Regions from separate parts of the Herbaspirillum sp. CAH-3 genome, predicted to be linked through region 2. Evidence: riboswitches for the same ligand, from Rfam matches in the RefSeq annotation. Region 2 holds a riboswitch; the other holds the start of a gene.
The links. Region 2 has a riboswitch for cobalamin ahead of FYB76_RS21360 (TonB-dependent receptor). Riboswitches for the same ligand answer to the same signal wherever they lie in the genome.
Positions count from the first base shown of each region.

Region 1: it holds a riboswitch for cobalamin, as region 2 does, so the genes downstream of both, FYB76_RS25535 (CbtB domain-containing protein) here and FYB76_RS21360 (TonB-dependent receptor) in region 2, are expected to answer to the same signal.

Region 1 covers NZ_VSWE01000029.1:33,775-42,169, forward strand. Annotated here, with positions in the region: gene FYB76_RS25515 (putative cobaltochelatase) at 1-456, opposite strand, end outside; gene FYB76_RS25520 (cobaltochelatase subunit CobN) at 453-4,580, opposite strand; gene FYB76_RS25525 (ferredoxin) at 4,585-4,926, opposite strand; gene FYB76_RS25530 (CbtA family protein) at 5,000-5,752, opposite strand; gene FYB76_RS25535 (CbtB domain-containing protein) at 5,763-5,978, opposite strand; cobalamin riboswitch at 6,119-6,348, opposite strand; gene FYB76_RS25540 (hypothetical protein) at 6,423-7,049, opposite strand; gene FYB76_RS25545 (hypothetical protein) at 7,168-7,851, opposite strand; partial or broken gene FYB76_RS26940 (hypothetical protein) at 8,202-8,395, opposite strand, start outside.
Region 2 covers NZ_VSWE01000017.1:96,465-104,859, reverse strand. Annotated here, with positions in the region: gene FYB76_RS21375 (outer membrane beta-barrel protein) at 1-34, opposite strand, end outside; gene FYB76_RS21370 (ABC transporter ATP-binding protein) at 227-994, opposite strand; gene FYB76_RS21365 (iron ABC transporter permease) at 994-1,977, opposite strand; gene FYB76_RS21360 (TonB-dependent receptor) at 2,000-3,976, opposite strand; cobalamin riboswitch at 4,056-4,325, opposite strand; gene FYB76_RS21355 (protein phosphatase CheZ) at 4,820-5,560, shown strand; gene FYB76_RS21350 (chemotaxis protein CheA) at 5,560-7,461, shown strand; gene FYB76_RS21345 (CysB family HTH-type transcriptional regulator) at 7,554-8,395, opposite strand, start outside.

The DNA.
Region 1 (8,395 bases), on a different contig from region 2:
CAGCAGCACATCGACCAGGTGATCGGCCAACAGGTTGACTTCATCGATGTAGAGGATGCCGCGATGCGCCGCCGCCAGCAGGCCCGGCTGGAATGCGCGCTGGCCACCTTGCAGCGCCTGCTGCAGGTCGAGCGAACCGAGTACGCGGTCTTCGGTGGCGCCCAGTGGCAAGGTCACGAAGGGGACGGTGTCCTGGCGCTGTACCGGGTCTGTATTGCAAACTGTACAGGCACTGGCTGGCTGGCCCGGCGCGCAATGGAAAGCGCAGCCCTCGTTCAGGGTAATCGGTGGCAGTACCTGGGTCAGGCCACGGGCGGCGGTACTCTTGGCCGTGCCCTTGTCGCCACGCACCAGCACGCCGCCGATGCCGGGATCGACTGCACACAGCAGCAGCGCCTGCTTCAGCAGCGGCTGGCCGACGATGGCCGCGAAGGGATAGGCATGGAGCGCCGTCATTGCATGTCCTTGGTATGTTCACTGCCGCGCACGGTTTCACCGCGCGCTTCCAGCAGGGCTTCACTGTGCAGGTACAGTGAGCGCAACTGTTCGATGGTCTGTACTGCAGGTGTCTGCCACATGCCCCGGCTGGCGGCTTCCAGCAGGCGCTCGGCGATGGCGTTCTGGGCCCAGGGGTTGGCCTGTTCCAGGAACTCGCGCATGGCCGGATCGAAACCGTAGGTTTCGGCCAATTGCTGGTACATCCAGTCTTCCATCACTTGCGCGGTGGCATCGTAGCCGAACAGGTAATCGACGGTGGCCGTCAGTTCCAATCCGCCCTTGTAGCCGTGGCGGCGGATGCTGGCCAGCCACTTGGGATTGACCACGCGGGCGCGGAAGACGCGCAGGGTTTCTTCCTTCAGGTCGCGCACGGCGGCGCGCTGCGGGTCGTGGCTGTCGCCGAAATAATGGCGCGGCTGCTGGCCCGACAAGGCGCGAATGGTGGCGATCATGCCGCCGTGATACTGCAGGTAGTCATCGCTGTCGAAGATGTCGTGTTCGCGGTTGTCCTGGTTGTGCAAGGCCACCTGCACGCCAGAGAGACGCTGGCGGAAGGCCTCGCGCTGGTCCGCACCCTGCACCTTGCGGCCGTAGGCATAGCCGCCCCAGTTGATGTAGGCCTCGGCGAAGTCGGCTTGGTCCTGCCAGTTCTTTTCCTGGATCAGGGGCAGGATGCCTGCGCCATAGCTGCCCGGCTTGGCGCCGAAGACGCGATAAGACGCCTGTGCAGCCGCCTCGGCCTGGCCCAGTCCGCCCTGCATGGCCTCCTGCAGATCGCGCAGGTAGTGCTTGCGTACGAAGTTCAGGTGTTCGGGCTCATCCGCGGCGATGGCAAGCTGGACGGCATCGTCGATGAGTTCGATCAACTGCGGGAAGGCATCGCGGAAGAAGCCGCTGATGCGCGTGGTCACGTCAATGCGCGGACGCTGCAGCTGATCCAGCGGGATCAGCTCGACCCCGGCCACCTGCCGGTTGCCCTCGCGCCAGACCGGCTGCGCGCCCATCAATGACAGGATCTGCGCCACATCGTCGCCATGGGTACGCATGGCGCTGGTGCCCCAGATGCTGATGGCCACGCTCTCGGGATAGTCACCGCTCTCGCGGTGATGGCGCTCCAGCACTTCGCGCGCCAGTTGCTGGCCCACGCGCCAGGCCGATTGCGAGGGCACGCTGCGCGGATCGACCGAGTAGAAATTGCGTCCCGTCGGCAGGATATGGGCCATGCCGCGTGTGGGCGATCCGCTGGGTCCGGCCGGAATGTAGCCACCGCGCAGGCCGTTGAGCAGGTTGCTGATTTCCTCCTCGGTACGCTGCAGGCGCGGCACCAGCTGCTCGCAGGCGAAGGCCAGGATGCGGCGCACGGCGCTGGTGTCGGTGGCCTTGATGGAAGCGGCCGGTACTGCGCGCTTGAGCGGTGCGGCCGGTCGCGCCATGGCGCGCATGCCACCCAGAACGCTGCCTGCGCTTTTCTGCTGCGTGGGTTGCAGGCGCGGCTTTTCTTCGTTGGGAGCATTGAACAGCGGGGCGAACAAGGTCTGGATGACGCCCTCGATGGCCTGCACCGCAAAGCCTTGCTGCTGCAGGGCCTGCATCAGCGACAGGCACAGCGCATCGATGGCCTCCAGCGCATCGGCGCGGGTGACGATGGCGCGTCCGGCCGTGCGGGACAGCGCATCGTCGATGTTGAGGCGGCGGCCCTTGTGCTCCAGCAGCATGTCCAGCGACAGGCCGAAGAGCCGCGCCACTTCCTCCTGCAGGCCCGGCAGGTCCTGGTTGGGCAGGCGCGTGAGGGCTACCAGCATGTCCGGCAGCTGCTGCGTATCGGGCATGCGGCCGAGGATGTGCAGGCCGTCACGGATCTGGGCTGCGCCCAGTTCGCACAGGTAGCCGTCGAGATCCTCGATCAGGTGGGCCACACCGGCACCATCCAGTTCGCTCAGGGCGTGCGGCAGCGCGCCGTCGTCGTGCGCGTGGTCATGGTCGTGACCGTGATGGTGATGATGGTCATCGTGATGATGATGGCCGTGATGATGGTGATGCGCGTGGTCGTGACCGTGACCGTGCCCATGGTCATGATCGTGGTCATGATGCAGCAGCTTGTATTGCAGGTCCGTATCCAGATTGGTCTGCCGCACCAGCTCCCAGATCTGCTGCTGCAACAGCGGCAGCTTGGCGGGATCGAGCACCTCGACCTGGTAATACTCGTCCACCAGCTGCGTCAGCTGCGCCAGCGCGCCGTAGCTGTCGGCGGTCGTCATGGGCGGTGTCAGGTGGTCCACCACCACGGCATGGGCGCGGCGCTTGGCCTGCGAACCTTCGCCGGGATCGTTGATGATGAAGGGATAGAACAGCGGCACGTCGCCCAGCAAGGCATCCGGGAAGCATTCTTCAGACAGGCCCACGCCCTTGCCCGGCAGCCACTCCAGGGTGCCGTGCTTGCCGACGTGGACGATGGCATCCGCGCCCCATTCTTCATCCAGCCAGCGGTACAGCGCGTAGTAGTGATGCGTGGGCGGCAGGTCGGGCTGGTGGTAGATGGCGTCCGGGTCCATGCCGTAGCCGCGCGGCGGTTGCAGCGCCACGAAGGCGTTGCCCAGGTCGAGGCCGGCGATGACCAGGTGCTGGTCGTGCACGTAAGCCTCACCAGGTGCGGCGCCCCACTGGCGCTGCATCCTGGCCTGCAAGGCAACCGGCAAGGCGTCGAACCATTGCGCATAGCGCGCCGCCGGGATGCGTGCGGCAGCACGGCGCAGCTGGTCTTCGGTGAGCAGGATGTCGTCGTAGGAGCAACGATCCACCAGCTCGTGGATCAGCGCCGTGCCGGTGTCGGGCAGGTCGCCGATGCCGTAGCCATCGGCCGCCAGCGCGCGCAGCACGGCCATGAGCGACTCGGGCGCATCCAGTCCCACGGCATTGCCGATCTGTGCGGCCTTGCTGCTGGAATTGGTGAAGATGAAGGCGATGCGCTTTTGCGCATTGGGCGTGCAGCGCAGGCGCACCAGGCGCTGCGCCAGCCCGGCGATGCGGCGCACACGGTCCGGCAGGGCCTGGTACTGCACCACGCCGGCTTGGCTGGTGTGCTTGAAGGATAGCGGCACACCGATGACGCGGCCGTCGAATTCGGGCAGGACCACGTTCATGGCCGCATCCAGCGGATTCATGCCGCGCGTGGAATGCTGCCACTGGTCCAGCGTCATGCCGCTGGTGATGGCCTGCAGCACCGGCCTGTCGAGCTGCTCCAGCACCGAGACCGACCAGCCTGCGGGTGTAACGCCGCCAGCCGTGATCTCGCCCATGGCGAAGCTGGTGGTGTTGATGATGAGATCGACCCGGCCCTCGGCGAAATACGCCAGCGCCGGGGGCAAGGCCGCGCCAGTGCTGGCCGACACGCGCAGCGAGGACGTGAAGACCGGCAGCACATCCATGCCGCGCGCCTCCAGTGCCGCTACCAACGCATCGATGAAGGCGGTATTGCCCGAGAGCCAGTGCGCCCGGTAAAAGATGATGCCCACCGCCGGCTTGCCCGCCGGGGCCTGCGCACGCAGGGCCAGCCAGTCGTCGAGGCCGGCATCCTGTTCCAGGTCGGGATGGTAGAGGCCGTGTTCGGGCAAGGCTTGCGCGGGCTCGTAGCCGTAGCCACTGAGCAGCAGGCGGTCGGACAGGCAGCGCAGCAGCTGCGCCAGGTTGACGCTGCCGCCGCCGTTGAAATACGCCAGCGCCTGCTGTTGCACATCCGGTGCGGCAGTGGAAGCCGCGGCCAGTTCGGCATCGGGCTCGCCGGTGCCGGAGAGCACGATCAGGTGCCGCCCTTCGGCGCGCGCGGCCCGCAGCAATTCAGGAAAACCGGCCACTGCCCCCAGCCGTCCGAGTACCCGCAGCACGATCACCTGCGCGCTGGCCAGCTCCGCGCGCAGCAGTGTGGCCAGCGTGCGCAGCGGCTGGCCCTGCTCATCGCTGCCCGATTGCAGGGCTTGCAGGTCGTATCCCGCCACGGTGGGAAAATCCGCCGGCAGCTGCGCGCGTGCCGCGGCCAGCAGCGCCAGGTCGGTCGGGGCGTGCGTCAGCAGGACGATACGGGCCATGGATTCATGCATCGGTGACCTCCGCTTCCGGCAGTACGTCGCCGCTCCCCAGCCGATGGAAGACCAGGTCACTCACTTCGCGCCCGCCTTCCAGGTGCTCCACCACCACGCGCTCGATGGCGGCGGCATCCGCGCAGCGATACCACACGCCCTCGGGATAGACCACCACCACCGGCGCCTGCGCCTTGCAGGCCACCATGCAGTGGGTGCGGGTACGCTTGACGCGCAGCTCGGGACGGGCGTCGATCTGTTCGCCCAGCACGCCGAACATGGCTTCGGCCAGCACGCCGTTTTCGGTACAACGCGGACCCACGCACATGAGCACGTGACGATGATGAGTTCTCATGGCTTTGATGCTTTGCTTTCCCCGGCGCCGCAACGCCGGACAGGGGCCCGCCTGGGCCCGCCAGACCCGCCAATCAGGCGAAACGGCGATAGAAGAAACCGGTCAGCCCGCCCAGGGCCAGCCAGAACACGGCATTGGCTGCTGCGGTGGCGCGGATGAAGGCCTGTGCCAGCTCTTCCGGGGCCACGCTGCCGTGGACTTCCGGCTGGGGCGCGCCGATGAAGTGCGGCGCCACCAGCAGCAGTACGCCCACCAGCTTCCACGGCCAGCCACGGGTGAAGACGAACAAGCCCAGGCTGGCCGCCGTCGCTACCGCCGTCATCACCCACCACAGCTGGCGCGCCTGCAGCGGCGCGGCCAAGGTACCCGGCACTTCCGGCGGCAGGCCCAGCGAGGGCGCGACGAAAAACACACCATAGCCGGCCAGGCCCCACAGCAGGCCGCTGCGCCAGGTGATGCGGCGTCCGCTCAGGGCAAAGGCCGCCACCAGCATCAGGGCGAAACCGACCGCCATGCTCACGTTGGCCAGCACGGTATAGCCGGTGCGCTCGGCGCCGTCAGCCGGCTCCCAGGCATTGGCGTCATGCGCGTGTTCGTGCTCATGCGCGTTGGCGTGGGTGTGCTCGTGTGCAGCCGCCGGTGCACCCGGCTCGTGGGCATGGTCATCGGCTGCCGGGGCCGCAGATTCGCCGGCCTTTTCATATTCCTCGGCCTTGAGGATGATCTTTTCGACCTGGAATTGCTGCACGCCCGACAGCAGCACGCCCGACAAGGCGCCTGCCACCACCACTGCCGACGCCATGCGCCGGAATACGGTCCAGTTCATCGTCCGCTCCTCAGTGGCAGGGGAAACCGGCCGAGTGGCGGCCGTCATGGGCGGCATTGTGCAGCTCCACCTTGGAGGCGAAGCCGGCCCCGTAGATCAGCGCCACGCCCAGCGCGAAGGCCAGCAGCGAGGGCGCAATGCGGTCGCGCCAGACCTGGCTGCCGGTGTGGCTGGAAGAGGAAGAATCAGCGGTGTGACGGGCATTGAGGCCGGAGGGAGTGGACATGCGATTTCCTTGGACGGGTGGATGAAACGAAGGAAACCACACGGCAAGCGCCCAAGCACGATCCCGCCGTCGGCTGACGGCGCCGGTTCACACCAGCGGGAAATGATGGAAGCTTTCCGCATGATCGCCCTCCGCGATGCATTCAAGAACTTGCTTCGGGCCGGTCTCCGGGCTGGCGAGGGGAAGCCTGGGCTTCGGGACAGGCGCCTTCCCATGCGCGGGGCACAGTGGCGTAGTGCGTGTCCTTCCTCGCTTACCGTTGCGGGGGCAGCGCCGGCTTTGGCACGATGCTGTGGCACCGGCCGCACCGGCTTCCCGTTTCAATCCCGGGCGCGGCTGCGCACGGGATACCAGAAGCAATGCTAAGGGGCGAAGTATAAAGGCGGGGGCAGGCTTGGGCAACCTGCATTGTCACGTATGAAAGGCAGTCAGCCGCAAGCGCCCTCAGCGTGGCAACGCGGCCGGCGCCGGCGAAGAGGACGAAGGGGATGGCAAAGCAGGCAGCTGTGGCGAGGCCGGCAAAGTCGCCAGCTTGTAGTAGAGGCTCATTTCCACGCCCATGCGCATGGGAATGCGGGCCACATAGGCCGAGCGTTTCCGATTGCGGCTGCCCTGCCCGTGCATTTCCATCAGGCAGAGGTAGCGCTCGCCCAAGTAGCCCAGCATGGCAAAGGAGGCTTTTTGCGGGCGCTCCAGCCGGGCTGGGGCGTCCGGCGCCAGCCCGATGGCACGGTCGAGGTAGCCGCGGTGCGAGTTCACGAAGAGGTAATCACGGCCGGGCGGCTTGCCGCTGGCATAGCCGATACGCAGCGTGCGGTTGTCGCCATCGGGCAGATACAGCCGGTAAGGTGAAGCGGGGCCGCCTTCCATGACCTCCACCCGCCCCGCCACGGGATCGATGCTGACCGCACTCAGGGGAATCCGGTCGACCGCCAGGCAGCTGTCCAACACCTCTTCCGGCGGCTCGGGTGAACCCGGCAATGCCGCGAAACAGACAAAGAGCAGCACCAGCGGCAGGCAGCGCAATGCGCTTGCTTTCCAGGCAGAGGCAAGGGCAAGGAAGCGAATCATGGAGAGCTCCTTCTACGGACGACGGGTCAGGACGGCGGCGTGGCGACACACTTGTCAGCCATGGTTGCAGAAGGAGCAGGCCGTGAATATCAGAAAACTCTCAATGCACGGCAGGAAGTCAGTCCTGCCCGGCAAGCAGATCCAGCGCGATGAAGTGCCATTGCGCCGATTCGGCGTCGTACAGCGCCAGCTGGTTGATCTGTTGCCCGGGGAGCGCCTTGCCCGGTATGCGCATCAGGGCGCGCTCGGCGTGGCGATGGCGTTCCTGCGGGGACAAGGCGAGCAGGCGGGCATGGGTCTCGCTATGGGCGAAGAGCCCGGCATCCTCCCAGAGCCGGGCATATCCGGCCAGTTCGGCGTGGCTGATGGCCAGCGGGATGGTGTCCGTCATTGCAGACACCTGGGCCACGCTGGCTGACGAAATCCGCACCGGGCCGCCCTGCGCGCGTACCGCCAGGCAGCCGTCCTGCGCGCCCCAGGCCAGGTGCAGGCAGACCGGCAGGCGTCCGTGGTGGCGCCTCAGCAGGTCATCGGGCGTAAAGGCCGAGACCGGGAGAACCTGGTAGCGCTCCGGCGGCAAGTCCTGCCAGAGCGCGTCGATACTGGCTTCCAGGGGAGAAAAATAGAGCACCATGGCATCGGTGCCTGCGGCCTCCCCGCTGGTCACGGGTTCGCACAAGACCTGCTGCGGCCAGGCGCTGCCGGCCCCATGCCGCACCAGCACGAAAAGAGGCAGCGCCGCCTGCACCACAGGACGGCGCGCGGGCGGAAAACCGGAAGGCTGCGGGGGATAGGGGAACACGGCGCCACTCCTTGTTCGACCACAGCGGGATGGAGGCCCGGGCGGGACTGGCTCCATCGACCTACTGCGGCCAAAAAAACCGAATGGTTCCACAAATGCAAGCGGAGTTGAACCGGAAAAGTCTCAATCAGCAGAGGAGATTGGGGCGAGGTTTTCCGGCCGAACCCGCGCTGGAGAAGGCAGGTTTGATGCTGAAATGAAGGAAAAAGCTGGCAGCGCGGCGCTGGGCCACGAGAAATGCGGGCGGTAAGAAAAGGCAGTTTTTCAGAGATGAAGAAAATGGCTACACGCGCAGCATGGGCTGGGCATGTAGCCATCAGGCAAGGCAAGCCTGCGGGGCCGCAACCTGCTTACATCCGCAGCGGCTTGTCCGTCGGCACAGGACTGGCCGGCGGATCCTCCACCGGCACCGGTTCATCTTCGGGCAGCGTTGGCGGCGGCATGTTGGGTTCGTTGACGGGCGGTATTTCCTGCGGGGTATGCAAGGACTGGTTCAAACGGGCCTCCTGCGCGATGGCAATCGGGATCAATGGAAAGCCGCGCG
Region 2 (8,395 bases):
TTGCTGCGACTGCTGCTGCGATATTCTTTTTCATTCCTGATTTCCCTTGATAATTGTCAGAACTTCTTCAGGGTTTTCCCCGGCGGCAATTATATCGGGAGATGAGAATACGTAAATATCAGTAAAGAGATTGACGTTGAATTTTCGAGGCATTTTGTACAAATACAACATATCGCGCGGTGAGAACATGAAGTAAATGACAAATGCTGCGGCGTTGCGGCGCGCCCTACCTCGCCACGAAGACCACCCCGTGCTGGCTGCCGATCTGCTCAAACCGACAGCCGAAGGCCGCGGCGAGGAGAGCCGGCTGCATCACGGTTTCGACATTGCCGGCGTTAGCGCTCGTGCCATCGAGCAGCAAGATATGAGAGGCAAAGCGCCGCGCCAGGTTGATGTCATGACAACTGGCCACCACCGCCTTGCCTTGCTGCGCCAGGCCTTCCAGCAATTGCATGACTTGCAACTGCGCGGCGATGTCCTGATGGGAGGTCGGTTCGTCCAGCAGGTACAGCGCCGGCGATTGCACCAGCAAGGTTGCCAGCGCCACGCGTTGACGTTCCCCGCCTGAGAGGCGCAGGACATCCTGTGTGCCGAGATGGCCCAGGCCGACCTGCTCCAGCGCTTGCCGCGCCAGGCCGAGGTGGGCGCCGGGGCCACCCCAACCGTCGCCATGGGCAAAGCGGCCCGCCATGACGGCCTCCAGCACCGGCAGGGAGAACGCATCCTGCTGGTGCTGCAGCACCAGCCCGCGCCGCAGCGCCAGTTGCAGAGGCGAGAAGGCCGACAAGGCTTGCCCCTGCAGCAGCACCTCACCCTCAAACGGATGCAAGCCGGCCACCGCGTGCAACAGGGTGCTCTTGCCGATGCCGTTGCGCCCGAGCACGCACCAGAATTCCCCGGCCTGCACACGCCAGTCCAAGCCTTGCAGAAGCGCCCGCGACCCGGCGCGCAAGGTCAGCTGGCGCGCCTGCAAGAGCACAGGAGGAGATGGCATCACAGGCGGCTCCTCGCCAGCAGCCACAGGAAAAGAGGTACCCCCACCAGCGCCGTGATCACGCCCACCGGCAGCTGGATGGGCGCCACCACCGTGCGCGCCAGCAGGTCCGCCAGGCTCAGCATCGCCCCGCCTGCCAGCACGCACGCCGGCAACAGCAGGCGCTGGTCATTGCCCAGCAGCAGCCGCAGACCATGCGGCACTACCAGCCCGACAAAGCCGATGGTCCCGGCCATGGCCACTGCACAGGCGGTACAGGCTGCCGCTACGCACAGCAGCATCACCCGCAGCCGCCGCACCGGCACACCCAGCAATTGCGCGAAAGCGTCGCCGCGCGCGAGCAGGTTCAGCGAAGCGGCATGGCGCCAGCTCCACAGCAGCGCCAGCAGCAGCACCAGCGCCGCCAAGGGCAGCAGCCGTGCATCATCGAGGTCGCCAATGAGCCAGAACACCATGCCGCGCAACTGCGCATCCGGTGCGATGGACAAGGCCAGGGAAATGACGGCGCCAAACCCTGCAGCCAGCATCACGCCGGTCAACAACAGGCGCTGGCTGGAGAGCAAGGGCGACATCGCCAGATGCCGCAGCGAGGAACGCACCAGTCCGAACAGCAGGAGCATGGCTAGCGCGGCGCCCAGCAGAGCGCCCGGCGCCGTCACCGCCTGCAAGGGCCAGCCCAGCCGCAGTGCCGCCAGCATGGCCAGCAAGGCGCCGGCGGCCGATCCCCCGGACAGCCCCAGCACATAAGGATCGGCCAGCGGGTTGCGCAACAGCACCTGCATCAGCGCCCCCGACAAGGCCAGCGCGCCGCCCACCGCAAAGGCAGTCAGCGCGCGCGGCACGCGCAGCGACAGCAGCAGCGCCACGTTGTCGGCCGAGGCCGAGACACGCAAACAGCCCGTGCTGCCGCACAGCACCGCCGCCGACAAGGCCAGCAGGGACAGCAGCAGCAAGGTGCACAGCACGGGCAGGTAACGTCGCATCGGTGGCAGGGTCAGGTCAGGATCAGAAGTCGTAGCGGGCGGTGAATTTTACTGCCCGTCCGTCTTCCGGGTAGATGCCGGAGACCGAACCGCCGCTGCAGTCATAGGCCTGCGAGTAATACTTGCGGTCGGCCAGGTTGGTGCCGGTCACGGCAAATTCCCAGGCGCTCACCCGCACCGCATAGCGGGCATCGAAGGTCGTGAAGGACGGCATGCGCGCGCAGGTGTTGGCAAAGTCGTTGCCCATGCGCTGGCGGTCCACCCAGCGTGCGCCCACGTCGGCACTCTGCTGGCCCGACTTCCAGTTCAGGCGCGTCGACAGCGTATTGGCCGGCACCAGCGCCAGCTGCTTGCCGCTGTTGTCGCCCTGGTCGAAACGGGCGTCGATGTGCTGGTAGGTGGCATTCCAGCCGAGCGTCTCGGTCAGCTGCACGCGCGCTTCCAGCTCCACGCCCTGGTGGCGGGTCGGGGCCAGGTTGCTGTTGGCCCCGAAGCCGCCATTGGCGGTCGGGTCGTAATACAGTTCGTCGCGCACGCGATGGCGGAACCAGCGCAGCGTCACCTGGCGCGCCGTATTGCCCAAGGTCGCGCCCAGTTCCACGTCATGCGAACGCTGCGGTTTGAGGACCGTGCCGCTGGGCAAGGCGGTAAAGCCGTTCTCGTCGGCGGTCGCCAGGCGGTAACTCTGGCCGGTCTTGACGAAACCGCGCAGCAGCGGCAGCGGCGCATAGCTGGCCTGCAGGTCCCAGGCGTTGACCGCGCTGTTGCGGCCATAGGCGCCGGAAACGCTCTGCTGGGTGAACTGCTCGCGGCGCACGCCACCCGCGAGGCGGGCGTTGCGGTCGAACTCGATTTCATCGCGCAGGTACAGCGCCTTCGAATGCTGGGAGGCATCGCTGTTGCCATAGCTGGCATTGGTGGCCGAACTCCATTCGGCCAGGTCCACCCCGGCAATGGCCTCGTTCTTCCACGCGCCGCTGTCGATCACATGGCGCAGGCGCGGCGAAAACTGGGTGGTCCGGATGTTGGCTTGCGCCGTGGAGCCGCTGCTCACATAGGTGGAGCGCGAAATCTTCTCGCGATGCGACAGCTCGGCTGCCACGTCGAAGCTGCCGAAGCGGCGCTCCAGGAAGGCAGTGATGCTGTCATTGTCATAGGAGCCATGGTCCAGCGGCTTGCTGGTCTGGCGCGCATTGGCCTCGTATTGGGCTTGCGTAAGGCTGCCGGGCAGGCCGAAATCAGAGCGCGCGAGGTTGGCGCGCAGGCCGAAGCGCCAGTCGCTGGCGAACCATTGCACGGTGGTGCTGAGGTTTTCCTGATTGGACTTGCTGTTGTCGCGCCAGTTGTCGGCATGCGACTTGGCATAGCTGGCGTCGATGGACATGTTGTCCCAGCCGCGCGATACCGCTGCCCGGCCGGCGCGTTGGCCATTGCTGCCGACTTCGCCGACGACGGTGCCGCGCACCGCATTGGCCTGCGGGCGCCGCGTGATGATCTGGATGGTGCCGCCGGTGGCGCCGCTGCCATAAAGCACGCTGCTGCCGCCGCGCACGATCTCGATGCGCTCGATGGTCTCGATGGGAATGGCCGACAACAGGGGCGTGCTCAATTCGTTTTCGGAAATGCGCACGCCATCGACCAGTACCACCATGTTCTGGTCGCCATTGGGCCCGAAGCCGCGCAGGTCCAGCGGGAAGTCGCGCGGGCCGGACAGGCTCTGGCGCCCATAGACGCCGCCCAGCTTGCGGATGGCTTCGTTGGCGTTGTCGATACCCGCATCGCGGATCTGCTCGGCAGTGATGACAGTGGCCGCCACCGGGGGAAATGCCGGGTCATTGGGAAAGCGCGAGGCTGACACCACCACGGCCGACAGGGGCACATTGGCATCGGCAGCCTGGCTGGCGGCGGCGACGACCGAGAGGACCAGCGCGCCGGTGGTACGCAGGGCAAAACGGGGGCGAGGACCGCGGCAGCGGGCCTGGAAATAAGCGATATGCATGAAAATGTAAGCAATAGATAGGTGCAGCCTGCCTCCCCGCAGGCTGCAATCAACGGAAAACCGCACCAGCGTTGACTGTGCAGCCTCCTCCTGTTCTGGCCGGTCTCCGGACTGCAGGCATGACTCTCGGCCTTCCCATGTGGCGAAGTGAAGGTTCGCGCAAAAACACAGTGGCGTGGAAGAGCGTCTTGCCGGCGAGACGCAGCGCATCGTCGCCGGCACCTGGTTACCGTTGCGGGGGCAGTACACCTTGGCCGGACCTGCTGCTTTACACAGGGGACTGGCGCGTGTTTCCCGTTTAACTGCCGGCGAGGACACGCCGGCGGGCACCAAAAACGCGCCATTGTAGGCGTGCAGCGTAGCGGCCACAAGCCGAACGCCCCGGATGATGTAAATCAGCACAAGCGGGATAGCCGCAATTGCTTTCAGGAAAAAGACGGATAGAATTCATCCTCAGTGCTTTTATATAGAACAAATTCGATTTTTTTATCGAAAAACATTTGAACCGTGGTTTCCATCCTGTGCCGGGGCGGAAAAATGGAAACAAATGGGGGATTTCACTCGCTGTTTGGCCGATGAGATAGCGGCAAGCGGTCCTATACTCGGCGCCATGGCATCGTCGACCGGGGGACCCTTGCGTGGTCGGCCGGCCTCACCTGTCATCCTGAACGTTGTCGTGGTCTGCGGGCCTTCAGAGACTGCCTCTGGCTGCCGATATCAGTCTGATATCGGGGAAGTGGTGGTGGCTGTGCCTCCCGGAACGACGCATTAGATCCGCCTACGGGCAACTTTGCACAGCAGTGCGCCGACGAGCGCACACCTTTGTTGGGAGAATCAGTAATCATGAGCGACGACGTTGATCTGGAAGCATTGTTTGACGAAATTTCCTCGCAGACGCTACCGGGCATGACCGCCGAGCCGGCTGCTGCGGCCACCGCCGCCGGCACCGACGAAGCGGCTGCGGGCGAGCAGGAGGACCAGAGCGACAAGCCCATGTATGAACGCCTGGGCGGTATCGTGCGCCTGCTGCACGACTCCATGCGCGAGCTGGGCTACGATCGTTCGCTCACCGACGTGGCCGAACAGATCGGGGACGCCCAGAGCCGCCTGGAACACATCGCCACCCTCACCGAGCAGGCCGCCAACAAGGTGCTCAATGCCCTGGATTCGGGCATGCCTGCCCAGGACCGCCTGCAGGAACAAGCCAAGGACATCAACGCCCGCTGGACCAAGCTCTATGCCGGCCAGATGAGCATCGACGAATTCAAGGCGCTGGCCGGCGACTCGCAGCAGTTTTCCAACGCGGTGCTGGAATCGACCGAAGCCGAAAAGGCACGCATGCTGGAAATCATGATGGCCCAGGATTTCCAGGACATCACCGGCCAGCTGATCAAGAAGATCGTGGCCATTACCGCCAGTGCCGAGCGTGAACTGGCGCAGTTGCTGCGCGACAATGCACCGCCGGAAGTCAAGGCACAGATCGATGCCGACAAACCGGTCACCCTGATGAATGGCCCTTCCGTCGGCGGCACGGCCATGGGTCAGGACGATGTGGACGACTTACTCGATAGCCTGGGGTTCTAATGGATGACGAAATGCTCAAGGATTTTGTCGTTGAAGCGTTGGAGCTCGCCACCAACGTGGAAGAGCACCTGCTGACGCTGGAACGACATCCTGATGACCTTGAAATCCTCAACGCGGTCTTCCGCGCATTCCACACCATCAAGGGTGGCGCCGGGTTCGTGAACCTGCCGGCCATGGTGTCGGCCTGCCACCTGACCGAAAACCTGTTCGATGCGCTGCGCACCGGCAAGGCCCCGGTCACGCCGCTGGCCATCGAAGCTGCGCTGCAGGCCAGCGGCTTCGTGGCCGACCAGTTGAACGAATTGTCCAACGGCGCCGCGCCCGACAGCCTGGCCTCGATGCCGGCGGAACTGAAAGACATCCTGACCCAGGCCATCGAAGGCAAGAGCGAAGCGCCGGCACCCGCCGCGGCTGCACCTGCCCCGGCGGCAGCGGCACCCGCGGCCGCGCCGGTGGCAGCAGCCCCCGCTGCAGCAGCCAGCGTCGATGGCAGTGCCAGCGTGATGAAGAATGGCGAACTGGACTGGCCCGCGCTGTATCAGGCGCTGGTGCCCGGTGCTGCCGTGGCTGCACCGGCTGCCGCCGAGAGCAGCGCCAGCGCTGCCCCGGCCGCGCCTGCGGCGGCGCCCGCTGCCGCTCCGGCCGCTGCCGCCGATGGCGAGCCCAAGGCCGCCGCCCCGGTCCAGCAGAATCGCCGCGCCACCGACTCCCCTGGCGGGGCCAAGGAAGAAAGCATCCGTATCGATGCCGTCAAGCTGGACGCCCTGCTGGAAGTGGCCGGCGAATCGGTGCAGGCCGCCAACCAGGCGGCCGTGCTGCTGGAAAAGCTGCAGCAGTTCAAGTTCGAAGGGACTGCGGCAGCACTGATGTCGACCCTGGCCGAAACCCTGGGCCGCGCCTCGCGCTACTCCAGCGAACTGCAACGCGCCACGCTGTCCACGCGCATGCAGCCGGTGGGCCGCCTGTTCCAGAAATTCCCCCGACTGGTGCGCGAACTGGCCAAGGACCTGGGCAAGGACGTGGACCTGGTCATCACCGGTGCCGAAACCGAAGTCGACCGTGTGGTGGTGGACAGCCTCTACGACCCGCTGGTGCACATGCTGCGCAACTCGCTGGACCACGGTATCGAAGTGGACCGCGCCGCCGCCGGCAAGCCCAACAAGGCCACCATCTCGCTCAACGCCTGGCAGGCCGGCAGCAGCGTGATGATCGAAGTCTTCGATGACGGCAAGGGCATGGACCCTGACATGCTGCGCAGCAAGGCGCTGGCCAAGGGCCTGATCAACGAGCACCAGGCGCTGACCGCAGATGAAGCCTTGCAGCTGGTGTTCCTGCCCGGATTCTCGACCAAGGAAGTGGCTTCCAGCGTCTCGGGACGCGGCGTGGGCATGGACGTGGTCAAGACGGCGGTGGAAAAGCATCGCGGCACCATCCGCATCGAATCCACGATTGGCAAGGGGACCAAGTTCTCGATCCGCCTGCCCATCGAACTGTCGATCATCCCGACCATGCTGGTGCGCTGTGCCGGTGCCCCGTTGGCCCTGCCCATGGCGGTGGTGGAGCGCGTGGTCGAACTGCCCGAGACCTTCGACGAAGTCGGCGGCGCCCCGGTGCTGCGCGACCAGGGCCGGCCACTGCCGGTCAATTCGCTGGCCGGCGTACTGGGCTACGAGCCGGGCAATGAGCGCGTGGGTATCGTCATGGCGGTTCCGCACCCCTACATCCTGGGCGTGGAATCGGTGGAAGGCACGGCCGACCTGGTGATCAAGCCGCTGACCGCCATCCACACCGCCGGCATCACCGGCACGGCCCGTTCGGCCGAAGGTGAACTGGTGCTGGTGGTGGGCTTGTCCTTCCTGCTCGATGGCTGCCGCGACCTGGAGCGCACGGCAGTGGCATAAGGCTCGCGCCAACAGCTGCAAATGCAAACGGCCGGATCTGCAAGGATCCGGCCGTTTTGCTTCAGGCCTGGCGTGGTGCCCGGCGCCGGGACTTAAAGTTCATACATGTCCTTCTCGCCTTCCATGACCTGCGCAATGAGCTTGCGATTGAGGGTCGGGGCCAGCAATTCGATGAAGGTATAGACATATCCCCGCAAATAAGCGCCTTGCTTCAAGGCCACGCGCGAGACATTGGTGCCGAACAGGTGGCCGGCCGGAATGGCGCGCAGGCCACGGTCACGCTCGGCATCGAAGGCGATGCCGGCAATGATGCCCACGCCCATGCCCAGCTCCACATAGGTCTTGATGACGTCGGCGTCGATGGCCTCGAGCACCACGTCCGGCTTCAGGTGGCGCAGCGAGAAGGCGTGATCGATCTTGCTGCGGCCGCTGAAGGCGGAATCATAGGTAATGAGCGGATTGCCGGCGATCTCTTCGAGCGTGAGGCTCTTGGACTGCAGCAAGGGGTGATCCGGCGGCACCACCACCACGTGCTCCCACTGGTAGCAAGGCAGCGAGACCAGGCCCTCGCCTGAGGCCAGTGCCTCGGTGGCAATGGCAATGTCCGCCTGGTCGTTGCGCACCATCTCGGTGATCTGCTTGGGGTTGCCCTGGAGTAAAGAAAGATGCACTTTCGGATACTTCTGGGTGAACGCCTGCACCACCTTGGGCAGCGCATAGCGCGCCTGGGTGTGGGTGGTGGCGATGGTGAAACTGCCGCTGTCGTGGGCAGCGAATTCCTTGCCGATGCGCTTCAAGCCATCCACTTCCTGCATGATCAGCTCCACCGAGCGCAGCACTGCCCTGCCCGGCTCGGTCAGGCCGCGAATCCGCTTGCCGTGGCGGGTGAAGATGTCCACGCCCAGTTCTTCCTCCAGCTCGATGATGGCCTTGG